3 regions of the Ruegeria sp. CH8 genome follow, and region 3 is predicted to be linked to each of the others. Evidence: riboswitches for the same ligand, from Rfam matches in the RefSeq annotation. Region 3 holds a riboswitch; each other region holds the start of a gene.
What was found. A riboswitch is a leader RNA that binds a small molecule or an ion and turns the genes downstream of it on or off. The one in region 3 is predicted to bind cobalamin.
Positions count from the first base shown of each region.

Region 1: linked by a shared signal. The riboswitch ahead of ACR0ER_RS07205 (DUF1636 family protein) and the one ahead of ACR0ER_RS04055 (DUF1636 family protein) in region 3 are both predicted to bind cobalamin.
Region 2: linked by a shared signal. The riboswitch ahead of ACR0ER_RS21370 (hypothetical protein) and the one ahead of ACR0ER_RS04055 (DUF1636 family protein) in region 3 are both predicted to bind cobalamin.

Region 1 is NZ_JBQFQR010000005.1:75,777-81,260, reverse strand. It holds gene ACR0ER_RS07215 (hypothetical protein) at 1-297, opposite strand, end outside; gene ACR0ER_RS07210 (DUF3299 domain-containing protein) at 672-1,433, opposite strand; cobalamin riboswitch at 1,574-1,773, shown strand; gene ACR0ER_RS07205 (DUF1636 family protein) at 1,868-2,224, shown strand; gene ACR0ER_RS07200 (ABC transporter ATP-binding protein) at 2,221-3,006, shown strand; gene ACR0ER_RS07195 (ABC transporter substrate-binding protein) at 3,026-3,973, shown strand; gene ACR0ER_RS07190 (FecCD family ABC transporter permease) at 3,975-4,988, shown strand; gene ACR0ER_RS07185 (zinc ABC transporter substrate-binding protein) at 5,269-5,484, opposite strand, start outside.
Region 2 is NZ_JBQFQR010000025.1:48,473-53,956, reverse strand. It holds gene ACR0ER_RS21385 (YbaB/EbfC family nucleoid-associated protein) at 1-192, opposite strand, end outside; gene ACR0ER_RS21380 (DNA polymerase III subunit gamma/tau) at 331-2,082, opposite strand; gene ACR0ER_RS21375 (protein-tyrosine phosphatase family protein) at 2,214-2,717, shown strand; gene ACR0ER_RS21370 (hypothetical protein) at 2,719-3,126, opposite strand; gene ACR0ER_RS21365 (hypothetical protein) at 3,123-3,251, opposite strand; cobalamin riboswitch at 3,209-3,429, opposite strand; gene ACR0ER_RS21360 (alpha/beta hydrolase family protein) at 3,571-4,428, shown strand; RNA gene ffs (signal recognition particle sRNA small type) at 4,459-4,557, opposite strand; gene ACR0ER_RS21350 (5'-nucleotidase C-terminal domain-containing protein) at 4,597-5,484, opposite strand, start outside.
Region 3 is NZ_JBQFQR010000003.1:64,845-70,328, forward strand. It holds gene cobN (cobaltochelatase subunit CobN) at 1-1,814, opposite strand, end outside; gene cobW (cobalamin biosynthesis protein CobW) at 1,818-2,873, opposite strand; gene ACR0ER_RS04055 (DUF1636 family protein) at 2,870-3,250, opposite strand; cobalamin riboswitch at 3,345-3,553, opposite strand; gene ACR0ER_RS04060 (LysR substrate-binding domain-containing protein) at 3,626-4,501, opposite strand; gene ACR0ER_RS04065 (NAD(P)-dependent oxidoreductase) at 4,606-5,484, shown strand, end outside.

The sequences.
Region 1 (5,484 bases), on a different contig from region 3:
ATCGCGGATATCAAACTGACGCACCCGAGGACGTTTTGCCGGCAGATCCCGAAATCCGAAAAGCGTGACGCGTTCGAAAACACCTGCGGCATCGAAAATCACCACTTGATAGCTGGCAGAGTCGATCGACGTTGAGGTTTCATTTTCGACCAGAAATGTTAGGCGGCAAGCCCCTTCCATCTCTTCCACTGCGTTCAACTCGACCATCAGGCCCGGCGCGTCTTCTTCGGTTTGGGCCTGTGCCATAAACGGCAGCGCGCAAACGATGGCGGCAAGGGCCGAACGGTGAAACTTCATAGACACGCTCCCGATTGTTCAGCGCAGGCAGGGCTTTGGCGGCGCTGTTCCTGTCATATCCAAGACCGTCGGGGCACGAAAGGTTAGCCGACATTTTAGTGATAAAGGGTGTTTCACAACGCCTTCAACCCCACCTCAGCCTGTCGTCCGGGTAAGGGACCCGTTCCTAAAGTAGATCTGCCCGGTTTTCTTGAACCTTCACGCAGATCAAGAAACGCTGCAATTGGCTGAACTTGATCTCGAGTTTCGGCGCAAATCGCGTTTCCATGGCTTTCGAAATCCTGCAGCAAAGGCGGGGCCGTTACGTTCCGTCGAAAAGATCGTATCCAAAGTTTTTTGGGTTGCCCCATCAGTGCTGCTTACCGCCTTCCAAATTACGGCTGACCAGCCCCACCAGTTTTGCGATCACCTGCCGCCCGGATGCGGTCAGCCGGGCTTTGCGTCCATTCCAACCCATCAGTTTGCACCTCCAGCGTCTCAACGCTTTCAGTGTCCAGTCGGAAGGTTGCGCGCATCGGCATAAAACCATCGACAACCATCATGCTTTGTTCCGATGGGTCGACGACCAGCTTTCCGGTCAAACGTACGGGTTCGTGGTAATAGCTGGGTGCCCAGTCACCGTTCAGCCGCACCCGTATCATCTGATTGGGCGGCGGCGGAGGAAGGTGACTGCACATACCGCGCTGAGGCACCAAATAGGCTATGGAGCGCCCGTCCGCATCGGGCGGGGCCGGAATGGCAAAACCCGCCAATGTCACTGTTTGATTATCGAATTTAGGGTTTCCCGCTGTACCGGCGCGCTTTCGGCGTTGGGCCACGACATGTCGCTGCTCCAGCAACCAGTCGACATCGATTCCGTCCCCTTCCAAAGCCCCTTCTGTCTCAACCAGAAGTTCTTGCCACTTAAGACGTTCTTCGACACTGCCTACATCTTGCTGCAGCCTGCCCCGCAGACGCACAACGAAAAGCACATCGTCAAACTGTTCCGGACTGAGATCGCGATACGGATCTTCGAATACCTGCGCAGACGGGTCGGGCAAGTCGGACCATTCCAGTGCAGCCCCCGGGGCCGCCATTGCGTATGGACCGCACAGGGCCAGTGCCAGAATCGTCATAAGAGGAAACCAATATCGCATGATCGGATTCTACCGCTCTGCCGGGCTCATTCCAGTGGGTTTTTGTCGAAACCGTCCATCGCAGAGCGCGCGCCCTACTTCAGGACTTACCGGTCAACAAAGGAACAAAAAATTTTATATTGACGCATTGGGCGATCTCGGGCAGTCATTCTGGCGATGGTTCCCCGTATTGGGGATGAAAAGGGAATACGGTGAGGTCCGCCAACTGGCACCAACTCCGTAACTGCCCCCGCAACTGTAAGCGGTGAGCAATGCCAAAACACCACTGGCCGCAAGGCTGGGAAGGTCGGCAAAGCGATGACCCGCAAGTCAGGAGACCTGCCATCTCGAATTCAACCAACCCGGGGCGGGGCGTCCTGGAAGGAGGCAAAGTGACGAAATCGTTACGTTATTACATTGCAATAAACTCGCCTCGGCAATAGACGGAGCGGGTAATGGCAAACACTCCCGAACACTGCCTGCTGATTTGTGAAACCTGCAAAGGTTCGGACGCGGCGCGTTTAATCCAAAAGGCACTGACAGATCGACTGCCCTGTGGCTACTCCGTACATTCGGTGTCGTGCATGGCAGGTTGTGACCGGCCCATAACCGTCGGCTTTCAGGCTGTTGGCAAAGCACAATACTTGTTTGGGGATATCCAAACCTCGCAAGATGTCGACGCTCTGGCCGATTTCGCGCGGCAATTCCACGCCAGTGGCGACGGCTGGACAAATGCCACAGACCGTCCGCGTGCCTTGCTCAACAAGACCCTGGCCCGCATGCCAAGGTTGAACGTGGAGGAGCGCTCATGACGGACCCTGCGTTTCTGGTCGCGCGTGACCTCGAATACTACGCGCTCAACGGCGATGTTTTGCTGCAGGGTGCATCGTTTGAACTGGACAGGGGCGCAATCCTGGCCATTGCCGGACCGAACGGGGCCGGGAAGACCACACTTCTGAACCTGCTCTGCGGCGCGGCCGAACTGGTTCTGGGCGATGTTCTGGTCAACGGGCGCAGCCTGAAACAGATGTCCGCATCCGAGCGCGCCCGCATGATCGCCGTTGTCAGCCAGCAGGAATTCCCGGACGGTCGTCTGCTGCTGCGGGATTATGTTGCCCTGGGTCAGATTCCGATCCGGTCCGACCGATCTGCCGACGCCCACGCGGCCGAGCTGGATCGGATACTGGACCTGACCGGGCTGACCGCACTGGCAGGCAAACGGATGGCCCTGCTGTCCGGCGGTGAGCGTCAGAGGGCGCACATCGCCCGGGCACTAGCGCAGAACCCGTCGCTGCTATTCCTGGATGAGCCCACCAATCATCTGGACCCGGATGCCAAGGGGCGGATGCTGTCGCTGGTGGCCGAGCTTGGCATCACCGTGGTCATGATCGTGCATGACCTCGTCATGATACCCGAATTCGCCACCCATGTGGCGCTGATGAAATCCACACGCCTGACCAGTTTCGGCCCTGTGGCCGAGGTGCTGACACCCGCGCATGTACGCGACACGTTCGGCGTTGATTACCTGTGTTTCCAGCACGAAGGCCGGGTGATCCCGGCGCTGGATATCCGAAGAACTCCCGTCTCAAACTAAAGTTAAGGAAACTCCCCCAATGAAGCAAATCTGGTCTGCGGCCCTGATCACCGCCGTGGCAGGCGGCGCCTTTGCGCATGAGGTGACGGTCGACAATTGCGGCGCGCCGCTGGTTTTTGAGACCCAACCCGAACGGCTGGTCGTGCATGACATGAACATGACCGACATGGCCTTTGTGCTGGGTCTACAAGACAAGATCGTGGGTCTGACCGGCATCACCGGCTGGTACAAAACCAGTCCGGAATTCGACACCCTGCGCGGTGACATCCCCGAGCTTGCGCCGAAATATCCGACCGTTGAAAACCTTGTCGCGGTTGAACCCGACCTGTTCTTTGCCGGTTGGTATTATGGCATGAAGCCCGGTGGCGACGTCACGCCCGACACGCTGGAGCCTTTTGGCATCAAGACTATGATTCTGACTGAAAGCTGCGTGCATCTGGACAAGGATCGCCCCCAGGCCAGCATGGATCTGCTGTTTGACGACGTGCTGCGTCTGGGCAAAGTGATGCATGTCGAAGACAAGGCAGAAGAACTGGTCGATGGCTGGAAAGAGGAACTGGCAGCCATCGAAGCGCAAACCGCCGAACTGCCGAAACCCCGTGTGTTCCTGCTGGATGGCCCGGCCGACGCGCCCTTCACCGCGGGCAAATTCGCTATCCCCGACGCGATGATCGCGGCTGCGGGCGGCGAGAACGTTACCCATGATATGGAAACCAGCTGGGGCCGCACTTCGTGGGAGGCCGTCGCTGCCGCAAACCCGGAATTCCTGGTGCTGCTGGACTATCAAACCGGCAATGGCGCGGAGGATACGTTCAAGTTCCTTCAGGAACACCCGGTGATGTCGCAGACCGATGCGGTCAAGAACGAACGCTGGATCGGCCTACGGTACGAGGAACTGACCCCCGGACCAGCGAACATCGAGGCGATCTCGAAAATGGCCCAAGCCATGCACCCGGGCATCAACTGATATGGGCCGATTGGGCCTGGTTCTGATTTTGGGGGCGGTCATTCTGGCCGCCCTCTTGCTGATTTCGACCGTCTACGGCACCACACCCATCCCCGCGCGGGATGCGTTTGATGCGGTGTTGCTGGGTACTGGTCTGGCGGACGGAGATATGTCCGCACTGCACCGGATCGTGTTCGATCTACGTTTGCCCCGTGCTCTGTTCGCGGCCGTCATCGGCGCCGGGCTTGGCCTTGTCGGCGTCGTTCTACAGACCACCACCCGCAACGATCTGGCCGACCCCTTCCTGTTCGGCCTGTCCTCGGGCGCGGCGGCCGGAGCGGTTTTCGTCATAACCGTGACCGGCGATATTCTGGGTTTCTGGACTTTGCCACTGGCGGCGTTCTGCGGTGGCCTTGTGGCGTCCGGTATCGTGCTGGCGCTGGTGCATGCCTTGCGCACAAGCGCGCCTGAAAAACTAATTCTGGCCGGTCTGGCGGTTTCCTTCCTGTTCTCGGCCATCACCAATTATCTGATTTTCGCTGGCGACAGCCGTGCCGCTCATTCGGTGATCTTCTGGATGCTGGGCGGGTTGGGTTTGGCCCGGTGGGAGACCTTCCCACTGGTCTGCGTCGGCCTGCTGCTGATCCTGTCTTATTCGCTGTATCGCAGCCGCTGGCTGGACGCCCTGCTGACCGGGGATCTAACCGCCTCAACGCTGGGCGTACCTGTGCGAGGGCTGCGGTTCAGCATGTTCTTTGTTGCGGCCCTTGCGACCGCAGTCTTCGTCTCGGTCGCCGGGGTGATCGGCTTTGTCGGCCTGATGGTGCCTCATATTGCCCGAGGCATCGCCGGACCGCTACACAACCGGTTGTTGCCAACCGCCGCAATCGTCGGCGCAGCGCTTCTGACAGGCTCGGACATAATCAGCAGGCTTCTGCTGGCACCGCAGGAGTTACCGGTAGGAATCGTAACAACCTCGATTGGCTCAGTCTTTGTGTTTTTGCTGCTGTTCAGAACAGCGAAGGCCCGACACTAACTCCGACTTCATCGCAATTCAGTCCAGCGTCGCGGAATCCACTCACGACTTCTATTTGTGTGTGACTTTATGGAGATCAAAGGACGCAGAACGCAAATTGTCCAAATGACCCTAGTCGTTGATCGAAATCATTGAAAAGTATGAAATTTTCAAATGCGCACTGCCTGAGAGCGTCAGGGACATCGCTGTCACATGAAACACAAGAACCAATTACCTGCGTTGTCCCTGACGGAGTTTGGCCCGGTCGATGTTTCAAATTCGACCGGGCCCGTCTTTCAGGTTAAAGGCACTCTGCCAGTGTCTTTGCCATATTGCGGATAACTTGTGGGTAGAGCGCCACTCCGGGTTCCAGATCAGACCCAAGCGGATCGATCACGCCAGTATTGGCTTCGGTTCCATCCAGAACAGTAGCGACAATCCCGGAGTCGAACTGCGGTTCTGCCAGCACGCAATCGACGCCTTCTTCGCGAATACGGCCCTGAATTTCAGCGATGCG
Region 2 (5,484 bases), on a different contig from region 3:
CGACGGGTCGATATCCAGACCTTTGAGTTCACCTTTGGCGGTGGCGGTTGCCTTGACAAGGCCTGCACCGGATTCGCCCACAACCATCAGGTTGTTCAACTCTTCCTGCATTTCGGTCATCTTGGTCTGCAAATCCTGCGCGGATTTCATCATCTTGGCCATATCGCCCAGACCGCCGAGTCCTTTGAGCATCGTATTTCTCCTGTGTATCGGTTTGCCGCCTAAATACGGCTGCCTTCCGCGCGGCACAAGGGCCCAAGGCCGCTTAGGGGTATCGGCGTCAGCCGATGGCCCGTGGCGGGCGCGGGAGAGATTCGTGGAGGGTTTGCGTTAGTCTTCCTCGAACGGGTCCCATTCGTCTTCGACCTCGGGCAGGGCTTCGGTCTCGACCTTGGTGGCGCGTTCTTCCGGTGTTTCGATCCGTTTGATACGCGCTTTCGGGAATTGCATGAGCACGGCCTGAACCAAAGGGTGCTGCTCGGCCTGCGCTTTCAGGGCCAGATCGGCCGCGTCGCGAACCTCGGCGATGGTCGCGGCATCTCCGTTGGCGACGATGGATACCGCCCAGCGGTTTCCGGTCCACCGCTGCAATGCCGAACCGATCCGGGCGGCCAGATCGGTGGGGGCGTTGTCTGTAGGTGTGAATTCGATCCGACCGGGTTGGTAGGACACGAGGCGTACGCCATTCTCAACCTCAACCAGCAGCTTCACGTCGCGGTTTGTTCGGATCAGTTCGACGACATGGTCAAAGCTGGGATACCGCGCTAGGGCTGCCTGAGTGTCTTGGGCCAACGCGGCGGTTGGCGCACCAGCCGGGCCGCGCGTGGTCGGGGCGAAAGAAGCAGGAGCTGGCTGAGCAGGAACATGGGACGGCACGGCCATGCCGCCACCGGGGCCGCCGTTCGGCGGGGGTGGCGGCGCATCCTGCAGCCGTTTGATCAGTTCTTCCGGGCTGGGCAGGTCCGCCACATGGGTCAGACGGATCACGGCCATCTCGGCGGCCATCATCGCATTCGGTGCGGCTGCAACCTCTTCGAGAGCTTTCAACAGCATCTGCCACATCCGGGTCAGTACCCGCATGGGCAGGGCCTCGGCCATCTGCTGTCCGCGGGCGCGCTCATCCGGCGAGACAGTCGGGTCTTCGGCCGCATCCGGGGTGATTTTCACAACCGAGACCCAGTGCGTGATCTCGGCCAGATCGCGCAGTACCGCCAGCGGGTCAGCGCCCTCGGCATATTGTGCGCTCAGTTCGGTCAGGGCGCCCGCCGCGTCGCCGCGCAGGATCATGTCCATCAGGTCCAACACCCGCCCGCGATCGGCCAGGCCCAACATTGCGCGCACTTGGTCGGCGCTGGTTTCCCCGGCCCCATGTGAGATTGCCTGATCCAGCAGCGAGGTCGCATCCCGCGCCGACCCTTCAGCCGCGCGGGTGATCAGGGCCAAAGCGTCGTCCGCGATCTGGGCATTCTCGGCCGCTGCGATCTTGTTGAGCAGGCCGATCATGTCCTCGGGCTCGATCCGGCGCAGATCGAAGCGCTGGCAGCGGGACAAGACGGTCACCGGGACTTTGCGAATCTCGGTCGTGGCGAAGATGAACTTCACATGCTCGGGTGGTTCCTCAAGCGTCTTCAGCAGCGCGTTGAACGCGCTGGTCGACAGCATGTGGACCTCGTCGATGATGTAAATCTTGTAGCGGGCAGACGCAGCGCGATAGCGGACGCTGTCGATGATCTCGCGGATATCATTCACGCCGGTGCGACTGGCGGCGTCCATTTCCATCACGTCGACATGACGGCCTTCCATGATAGCCACGCAATGCTCGCACTGACCGCAGGGTTCCGTGGTCGGCTTGCCTTCGCCATCGGGGCCGATGCAGTTCATGCCCTTGGCGATGATCCGCGCCGTGGTGGTTTTGCCGGTGCCGCGAATGCCGGTCATGATGAAGGCCTGCGCGATCCGGTCAGCCTCGAACGCGTTTTTCAGCGTGCGCACCATCGCGTCCTGACCCACAAGGTCGGCAAAGGTTTCGGGGCGGTATTTGCGGGCAAGAACCTGATAGGCGGGGCTGGGCGTGTCGTTCATGTCTGCTCTGTCGGATTCGGGTTCCGATGCAGCGTAGAGACCCCCGCCGCCCGCGTCCACATCCCCATTGGCGAATTTCCGTTTGCGTCGCAGTTTATGTACCGTAAGCGCGTATCAAGAGGGGGCATCTGGTGAGACTGTTTGCAATTCATCCCGTGCAGGTGGGGAACGGTATGGTAGCCCTGTCACCATTGCCGGGGCGTGCCGGTAACTACCTGCAGGATATTGGCTTAATTCGCGATTGGCAGCCTGATCTGGTGATTTCCATGACCACCGAGAGCGAGATGTTGCAGGAGGGTGCCGCCGGGTTTGGTGATGACCTACGCGCCGCGGCAATCGGTTGGGCGCATCTGCCGGTCGCAGATTTTGGCGCGCCGCCGCCTGAGATCCAGGCCGCATGGCCCGAAGTCAGCGCAGCGGCGGCACAGGCTCTGGCCCGTGCTGGCCGCGTGCTGGTACATTGCCGGGGTGGTTGCGGTCGGTCCGGTATGGTCGCCTTGCGCCTTATGGTCGAACATGGCGAACGCCCTGAGGCAGCGCTAAAACGCCTGCGCGCCGTGCGGCCCTGTGCCGTCGAGACCGACGGCCAGTTGGCATGGGCTGCGCAGGCGACCAGCACCCGACGGGACAGCTAACTCAGAGCGCCGCGTGCTGATCCGGTTGCGCAACTGAGTTCGGTGCCAGTGTCGAAACTTCGAGCATCGCACAGGGCGAGTGAGCTAGGACATCTGCGGGCAGAGAGCTGAACGTATCCGTGAACATCATGTCTGCATAACTATCAAGAGAATCGGTAGAGACATCTGGCTCCGCGCCGCAATAGACCCGAATCTGATCCTGTCGCGCACGAAAACGGGCGGTGCAGCCTTCGGGGCAATGGCTCAGTTCGCTGCTGCCTTCGACCTGAAAATCTGGTGTTGTGGCAGGTGCGGCGGTCTCAATCGCCTGTGTGATGACACGCGCGACCTGTGCCAGTGCCGGGCAGGTCTTGCCGGTGCGTTGGCATACGGTGGCCGAAAATTCGTGTGTTTTGGTCTTCCAGATCATGATGCGCCCTCCGCGCGCAGGACGGGGGCATAGAACAGGTGTGACAGCGTGCTGACGACCTGCCCGGACACCCCGCCCGAGTTTCGGTTTTGCTTTGATGGCAGGTCTCCTGACTTGCGGGTCATCGCTTTGCCGACCTTCCCAGCCTTTCGGCCAGTGGTGTTTCGGCATTGCTCACCGCTTACAGTTGCGGGGGCAGTCGCGGCCTTGGTTCATTCTGGCATAGCCAGGCAGAACCGCACCGTGTTCCCTTTTCATCCCGCCCCGCGATCGGGGTCGAGAACCATCGCGTCATCGCTAGCGGGTGTGGGCGGCCCGAGTCAAGTGGGCAATTTGCACGGTCAAGTGGACGTGTGGTCATGCACGGCCACTGTTGACTTGTGACGGCAAACACGGCGGACTGTAGAAAGTGAACTAATCGGTTCAATGCCCGGAGCCCGTACCATGCTGGACACTACACAGACCGTATCGACCGAAGATTTCCAGTTTCCGTCCGGCACAGGCACCTTGTCTGCGCGCCTGTATCTGCCAGCATCTGCGCCACGGGTGGCGGTGGCCATTCACAGCGCGACCGGTGTGCCGAGAGATTACTATCAGCATTTTGCCCGCTGGCTGGCTGCCGAACAGGGGATGGCCTGCCTGACCTATGACTACAGCGATTTTGGCCATTCTCTGAACGGATCGCTGAAAGCATCGCGGGTCAAGATGGCCGACTGGGCTTTGATCGACATGCCTGCGGCCCGGGCGGAGATGCGCCGCAGGTTCCCTGACGCGCAGCAGTGGAGCATAGGCCATTCCGTGGGCGGAATGCTGGGGCCAATTCAGCCGGATATCGATCAGATCGATCGCATGATTTGTGTCTGCGCCGGCCCGGTGACGGTGTCGGATCACCCCTGGCCCTATCGGGCGCTGGCTTTGCTGTTTTGGTACGGCCACGCGCCCTTGGCGGTGAAAACCCTGGGATATCTTCCTGGCAAGGCGCTGGGATTCGGGGCAAACCTGCCCGCAAGTGTCTATTGGCAGTGGCGGCGGTGGTGCACCGCGCCGCGCAACTACCTGCCCGAGATTGGGGTAAGCCTGCCCGAGGCCCGCTGGGCGCAGTCAGAGACGCCCGTGGATCTGTTCACTTTCGAAGATGACGATCTTGTCCCGCCCGCAGCGGTTTGGCGGTTGGCTGATCTGTACGGGCCGCATGCACGCCGCCACCTTTTATCACCCGATGAGTTCGGTCTTTCGGAAGTTGGCCATATCGGTGCCTTCGCCCGTCGCAACGCCACCCTGTGGCCCCGGCTGATCGCATGACGCTGCCGGTCTACATTCTCAATTGGGAAGAAGTGAGAGGTTGGACATCGACCCAAGCGGGGCTCGTTGTGGCTGCTTCCTTCCGGACCTGACCAGGTTGGCGAGGCGCTCGCCCGCGCCAACCTCTCAACGGTCGATATAGGCAACAGGCGCGGAAAAGACAACCCGTCAGAGCGCCAAACGGATCAGCAAAAAGCCTGCATCTTCTTCACCGACCAGCTGAGGGTTGTATCCCTCAAGCTCGGACAGGTGATCCCAGGCTTTCGAACCGGTTCTGAGCAAAGCTATCGCCCCGGGCAGTGGTGTAAAGTGAAAGGGGTGGGGCGCATTTTCCAACGGGTCCCGGGGCAGAATGCCCGAGACATAGTCCTGCAGAATCTGCTGGACGGGTCGGGCAGGCAGCGGGATCGGCTTGGCCCGGTCGATGAAAGGGAAATGCCCTCCCCCATTGGCGCGATAGTTGTTGAGGGCGACAACAAAGCGTTGATCAGAGGCCACAGGATACCCCTCGAATCGGATATCGCGAATGCGGCGATGTGCGGGGTTGGTCAGATGACCGGCAGCGTCAAAGCGCGCAGGCTGCGATAGGTCGATCTGATAGTTCAGCCCCTGCAGAACATCGAAATTATGCCCTGCGCGACTTGGATCGACCAGATCGGTTTCACACTCTGGTTTTATCTGGTTCAATACGCCTGCCGACATTTCGAGCCAATCGCCGATTTGCGCGCCATCGACGACAAAGGCCTGTAATTCGTTGGGAAATATGTACAGATCACTGATGTGGCGCAGGAACACCTGACCGAGAGGTACATCTGTATAAAAACGTGGCCCGGCGCGCCCTCCGAATTTTGAAGGGGCCACCGCGGACAGAAGGGGCAGCTCTGCCATGGGCGTTCCCTGCAAATACAAGCGCAGGGCCGCCGCCTGCGCCGCTGCGGCAAGAACAAGCCCTCTATCCGGAGCGCAAAAGCTGAAATAGCTGTGAAGATGCTGGTTGGTCCGCCCCACCGGTTGTGCCGTGCGGTTTCGGGTTTCCGAATGGCCTTTGGCGAATAG
Region 3 (5,484 bases):
CGCACCATCCGATCCGGCGTGCCGCTTTCTTTCAGGGCGGGGGGGATGTGACCCAGCGTGACGGCCCCAATCCGGCGTTTGGCTTGCGCGGCTTCGCCGGGATCATTGACAATGAAAGGGTAGATGACCGGCAGATCACGGATCAGCGCCTCAGGCCAGCATTCGGCGGACAGGGCGACTGATTTGCCGGGCAGCCATTCCAAGGTGCCGTGCGCGCCGATATGGATCAGGGCGTCCGCGCCCAGCCTTTTGCGGAGCCACAGATAGAACGCGACATAGCTGTGGCGTGGAGTGCGCGAAAGGTCATGATAATCGTCATCGCGCAGTTCAGGCGTGCCGCGCTCCGGTTGCAACGCAACCAGCGCCTTGCCACGGCGCAAAGCGGTAAAGTGGAACGCACCATCCAGGAAGGCCGGGTCATTCTCAGGGTTGCCCCAGACGGTTTGCAGATCGGCGCGCAGTTGATCGGGAATCTCGGTCAATGCCGCTTGGTAGTGGTCCAGTGACCACGAAATGCGAGCGTTCAGCAGAGTTTCGGAAATCGGCTCTGCTGGTGCGGTGTCAAAGCCTTCGCTTTGCAGGTCGGACAGCATCGCCTCGGCCGAAGCCAGCGCGTCGAGGCCCACCGCATGGGCCATCTGCCAATCCTTGCCGGGATAGGTGGACAGCACCAGCACGGGAACTTGATCCGCCTTGGGCTTGTCGTGAAGGTTCAGCCAGCCGGTGACCCTGTCGATGATGGCCTCAATCCGCTCAGGTTCGGCGCGATGGGCAAAGCGGGAGTATTCCAGATGCAGATCGCGTTTGCCCGGTTCTTTGAACGAGGCAATGCCCGCCGATATCCGACCGTCCACCTCGGGCAGCACCACATGCATAGCAAGGTCGGCGGGCGACAGGCCCCGTTCCGCCTCGGCCCAGGCTTTGCGGCGCGAGGTGGCGAGGGCGACTTGAAAGACGGGCACGTTCGCCGCGTCCAGAGGTGACGTGCCCGAAGCGCCTTTGCCCGAGAATGAGGTGGCGTTGATAATCGCCGAGGGTTCCAGCGCCATGACCTGTTCGCTTAGCCACGCAGCGGCTGCGGGCGCTTTCAGCGAAGGCGCGAACAGCCCAACCGCGTCCAGCCCCCGGTCGCGCAGGCTGCGGATCAATGCCGAGACCGGGGCCGTATCGGCCGAGGTCAGGTAGGCGCGGTAGAAGGTGACGAGGATACGTTTCGCATCGCCTGTGAACGCCGTGTCCACCGGGATCACACCGCGATCCGGACACCACACGCCGCAATCCGGCAGCGTTTTGGCGCCCATAACCGGGCCCGCATAAAGACCCGCCGCCAACGCCATCTGCGCCAAGGCGGCCTGCGCCGCGACTTCGCCACCCGTGTCGCAGAGATGCGCCAGCCGCCGTAGGGTTGAGACGGGAAGGGTGGAATACTCATCCAGCCGCGTGTCCTCGCGGCCGTCGGCAGGCAGGACGGCCAAAGCAATCCCCTTGGCCTGCGCCAGAGCCAGAACCTGCTGCAGACCGTAGGACCAGTAAGGAACACCACCGATCAGGCGGATCAGGATGCCCTTTGCGCCCTCCAGCGTCTGTTCCACGTAAGTATCGACGGACAGAGGGTGCTTCAGCGCGGTCAGGTTGGCCAGACGCATCGTGGGCATCCGCCCCTCGGGGCCGCCACCGCGATGCCAGCCCGCCGCGAAAGCGCCAAGGTCGCTGTCGGAAAAGGACAGCACCACCAGATCCGCCGGGCTCTGGCCCAGATCGGTCGGGGTTTCGGTTTCTTCTAACCCGTGGCTTTCGCGGAAGACGACATGCATGGTTTATTCGGCGGCCTCGGTCACACCCACCAAGATATCGCGGATCGCGGCCTCTTTGATGTCGTCATGCTCGGCGATCACGACCAGACGCGAGCGACGCTCTTCACCGGGCTCCCACGGGCGGTCGTATTGGTGACGGACGCGGGCCCCAACGGATTGCACCAGCAAGCGCATCGGTTTGCCCTGAACAGCGGCATATCCTTTAACGCGCAGGATGTTCATCTCAATTGCCAGACGTTCGATCTTGGCGACCAGATCGGCGGGGTCGGTTTGTTCGGGCAGTTCGACGATGATGCTTTCGAAATCGTCATGCTCGTGATCGTGGTGGCCGTCGTGATGTGACGGACGGGCGTCCATGTCGTCTTCGGCAGCAGCTTCCAGACCAAGAACGACGCGCACGTCCACGGCACCTTCGGCGACTTCGACGACAGGCAGGGTACGTGGAGCTTCGGCAGCGATGATCTCTTTGGCTTTGGCCACGCCTTCGGGGCCAGCCAGATCGGGCTTGGTCAGCAGGATGATGTCGGCGCAAGAGATCTGATCCTCGAACACTTCGGACAGGGGCGTTTCGTGGTCGATCGAGTCATCGGCCAAGCGCTGGGCATCCACGGCCTCGACATTCGGGGCGAAACGTCCGGCCGCGACGGCCTCGGCATCGGCCAGAGCGATCACACCGTCCACGGTGATCTTGGACCGGATATCGGGCCAATCGAAGGCCTTCAGCAGCGGCTTGGGCAGGGCGAGGCCGGAGGTTTCGATCAGGATGTGATCGGGGCGCGGTTCCAGAGCCATCAGCGCTTCGATAGTCGGAATGAAGTCATCGGCCACGGTGCAGCAGATGCAGCCGTTTGCCAGCTCCATGATGTTTTCGGCAGGGCAGTCAGGAATGGCGCAGGATTTCAGGATTTCGCCATCGACGCCAACGTCGCCGAACTCGTTGACCACAACGGCCAGACGCTTGCCCTGCGGATTCTGCATCAGGTGCTTGACCAGAGTGGTCTTGCCCGAGCCCAGAAAGCCGGTGATCACAGTGACGGGGAGTTTCTCGAGGTTGCTCATTTCAGGGCTCCAATCGGGGGAATACGGGCCGCACAGTTTTTGCGGAAATGTTCGGGGCGTTCGCGCCATTTGACTAAGCCGTCTTCGGTCGCGAGGTACTTGGTGGCACCTTCCACGATGGTCTCGACATGGTCGTTTTCGTTGAGGTGCTCGTAGACAAATGTCCAGCGATCCGGCCCGCCTCGCAAAACGATGGAACAGCCCTCATCACAGTTCGACAGGCATTCCACGGCATTCAGTGTGATGCCCTCAGGCAGATCGGCCTGTTCCAACGCTTTATGCAGTAATGTGCCGGGCCGTTGCGCGTCGTCCTCGACGGGCAGGCCGCGGCGGCACGTGGTACAGACCAGCAGCTCGACTGGTGCGGTCTCGGTCATGTCTCTCATCCCCCCAAATCCTCATCGCGGGGGACGGGGTTTCATGCGGGCCACGTGTTGCGACATGGACCCGACACCGGAACACCCCGCCCGGTTTCATCTTCGGGTGCTGGCAGGTCTCCCGGCTTGCGGATGTCAGAGGTGGGCCTCTGCCGGATGTCCCGCCTTCCCGGCCTATTAGGCCAGTGGCTTTGGGCACCCTCTCCGGTCACGGTCGCGGGGGCGGCTGCGTTTGACGGATGACCGCTGACGCATTCCCTTTTCATCCATCCGAAGATGGACACCAACGCAAGCGACATGCGGCACGGGCAGGGGCCTTGTCAAGCGCGAGACGCAGTGAGAAAGCGCAAGGATCAGAAAAGCGACCAGCCTATGTCAATCAGCGGCATCCGCTGCCAGCCGGGCCCGTAGCCAGGCACAGAACAACCCCGCCGCCGCAGTGGGTTGCACAGACTGTTGAGCACTGACCAGATAATGCGACAGGGCGAAAGGAATCGCCGGACCCGCAATTGCAATCGGCGCACCCTGCCGAATTGCGTTTTTGGCAAACCGTTCCAAGATAGTAGCGTATCCAGCACCAGCCATCACAAGTTGCAGCGCCGCCACCGTTGTATCCACTGAATGCCGGGGCGGTTGATCGGGGGGCGCAGTGCAGATGGCTTGAAAATACCGCGCCCAATTATCCTCGTATCCAAGGATGTGAATCAGCGGCCCATTTGTCAGTTTTGGCGAACGGTCTCCGGCTCGACAGATCGGAACCAGCTTTTCATCGGTGAGCTTTTCGGACCGAACCCCCGGCCAGTCGCCATAACCCAGCCGGATTTCCACGTCCACATCACCGGGCGTCCCGCTGTCGTTCCAAATGTGCGAGACCAGACGAACCGGGATGTCCGGATGCCGTGCGGAGAAGTCCGGCAGTTCGGCAGCTACCCAATAGGTCGCGGTCGAAATCGCTGCCCGGATCGTCAGGGTCTGACGCGAAGCAGGGCCAAACAGGCTGTTGGTGGACAGGGCAATATCTGAAAGCGCCCGCCGCACCGTCAGGGAATAGGACTGCCCTAGCTCGGTTAGCTCCAGCCGGCGCGCGTTTCGGGTGAACAGCTTTTGCCCCAACTCGGCCTCAAGGGACCGAATATGCAATGAAACCGCCGTCTGCGTCAGGCCAAGTTCCTGCGCGGTGGTGGTGAAATTCAGATGGCGCGCTGCGGATTCAAAGCTGCGTAACCAAGCTGGGTTTGGAAGGCGATCCATACTATCACCAAAAATTTTTGACCATAATGCGCTTTATTATTCATTTCCGCTTCGGCCAAGCAACAGCGATGCTTTACGCAAACAGCGACTTTCGGGAGGGAAACATGAAAGTTGGATTTATCGGTCTGGGAAATGTCGGTGGTAAACTGTCCGGCTCGTTGTTGCGCAACGGAATTGACCTGACGGTCCACGACCTAAACCCCGAATTGGTGACACAGTTCGTGACCCAAGGGGCTAAAGCTGCCGAAAACCCGGCGCAGATGATGCGGGATTGCGATGCGGTCATCACCTGTTTGCCGTCCCCCGCCGCCTCGGATGCTGTAATGCAACAGATGCTGCCTGAGGTCGGTCCCGGCAAAATCTGGATGGAGATGTCGACCACGGACCAGGCAGAGGTCAAGCGTCTGGGGGCGATGGTGATTGAACGTGGCGGGGCCGCCGTCGATTGCCCCGTGTCCGGCGGCTGCCATCGGGCGGCAACCGGCAATATCTCGATCTTTGCAGGCTGCGACCGCGCGACATTCGAGCGGATTCTGCCGTTTCTGACCACGATGGGTAGACGCGTTCTGCATACCGGAGAACTGGGCACGGCCTCTGTTCTGAAGGTGCTGACAAATTACCTAGCCACCGCCAACCTGATCACCTGCGCTGAGGCACTGGTTACTGCCAAGGCCGCCGGGATGGACCTCAACACCACTTATGAGGCGATCAAAATCTCGTCCGGCACTTCGTTTGTGCATGAAACCGAAAGCCAGGTCATCCTGAACGGGTCTCGCGATATCTCGTTCACAATGGATTTGGTGAAAAAGGATATCGGCCTGTTCCAGGACGTCGCCGACCGCGCCGGAGTACCGTTGGAAATCAATCCGGTGATGATCAAAATCTTCGACGATGGAATTGCACGATTCGGAGAGCGCGAACTGTCACCGAACATTATCAAGCGGCTAGAAGAGGCCACTGGCCTGAACATCACAGCCCCCGGC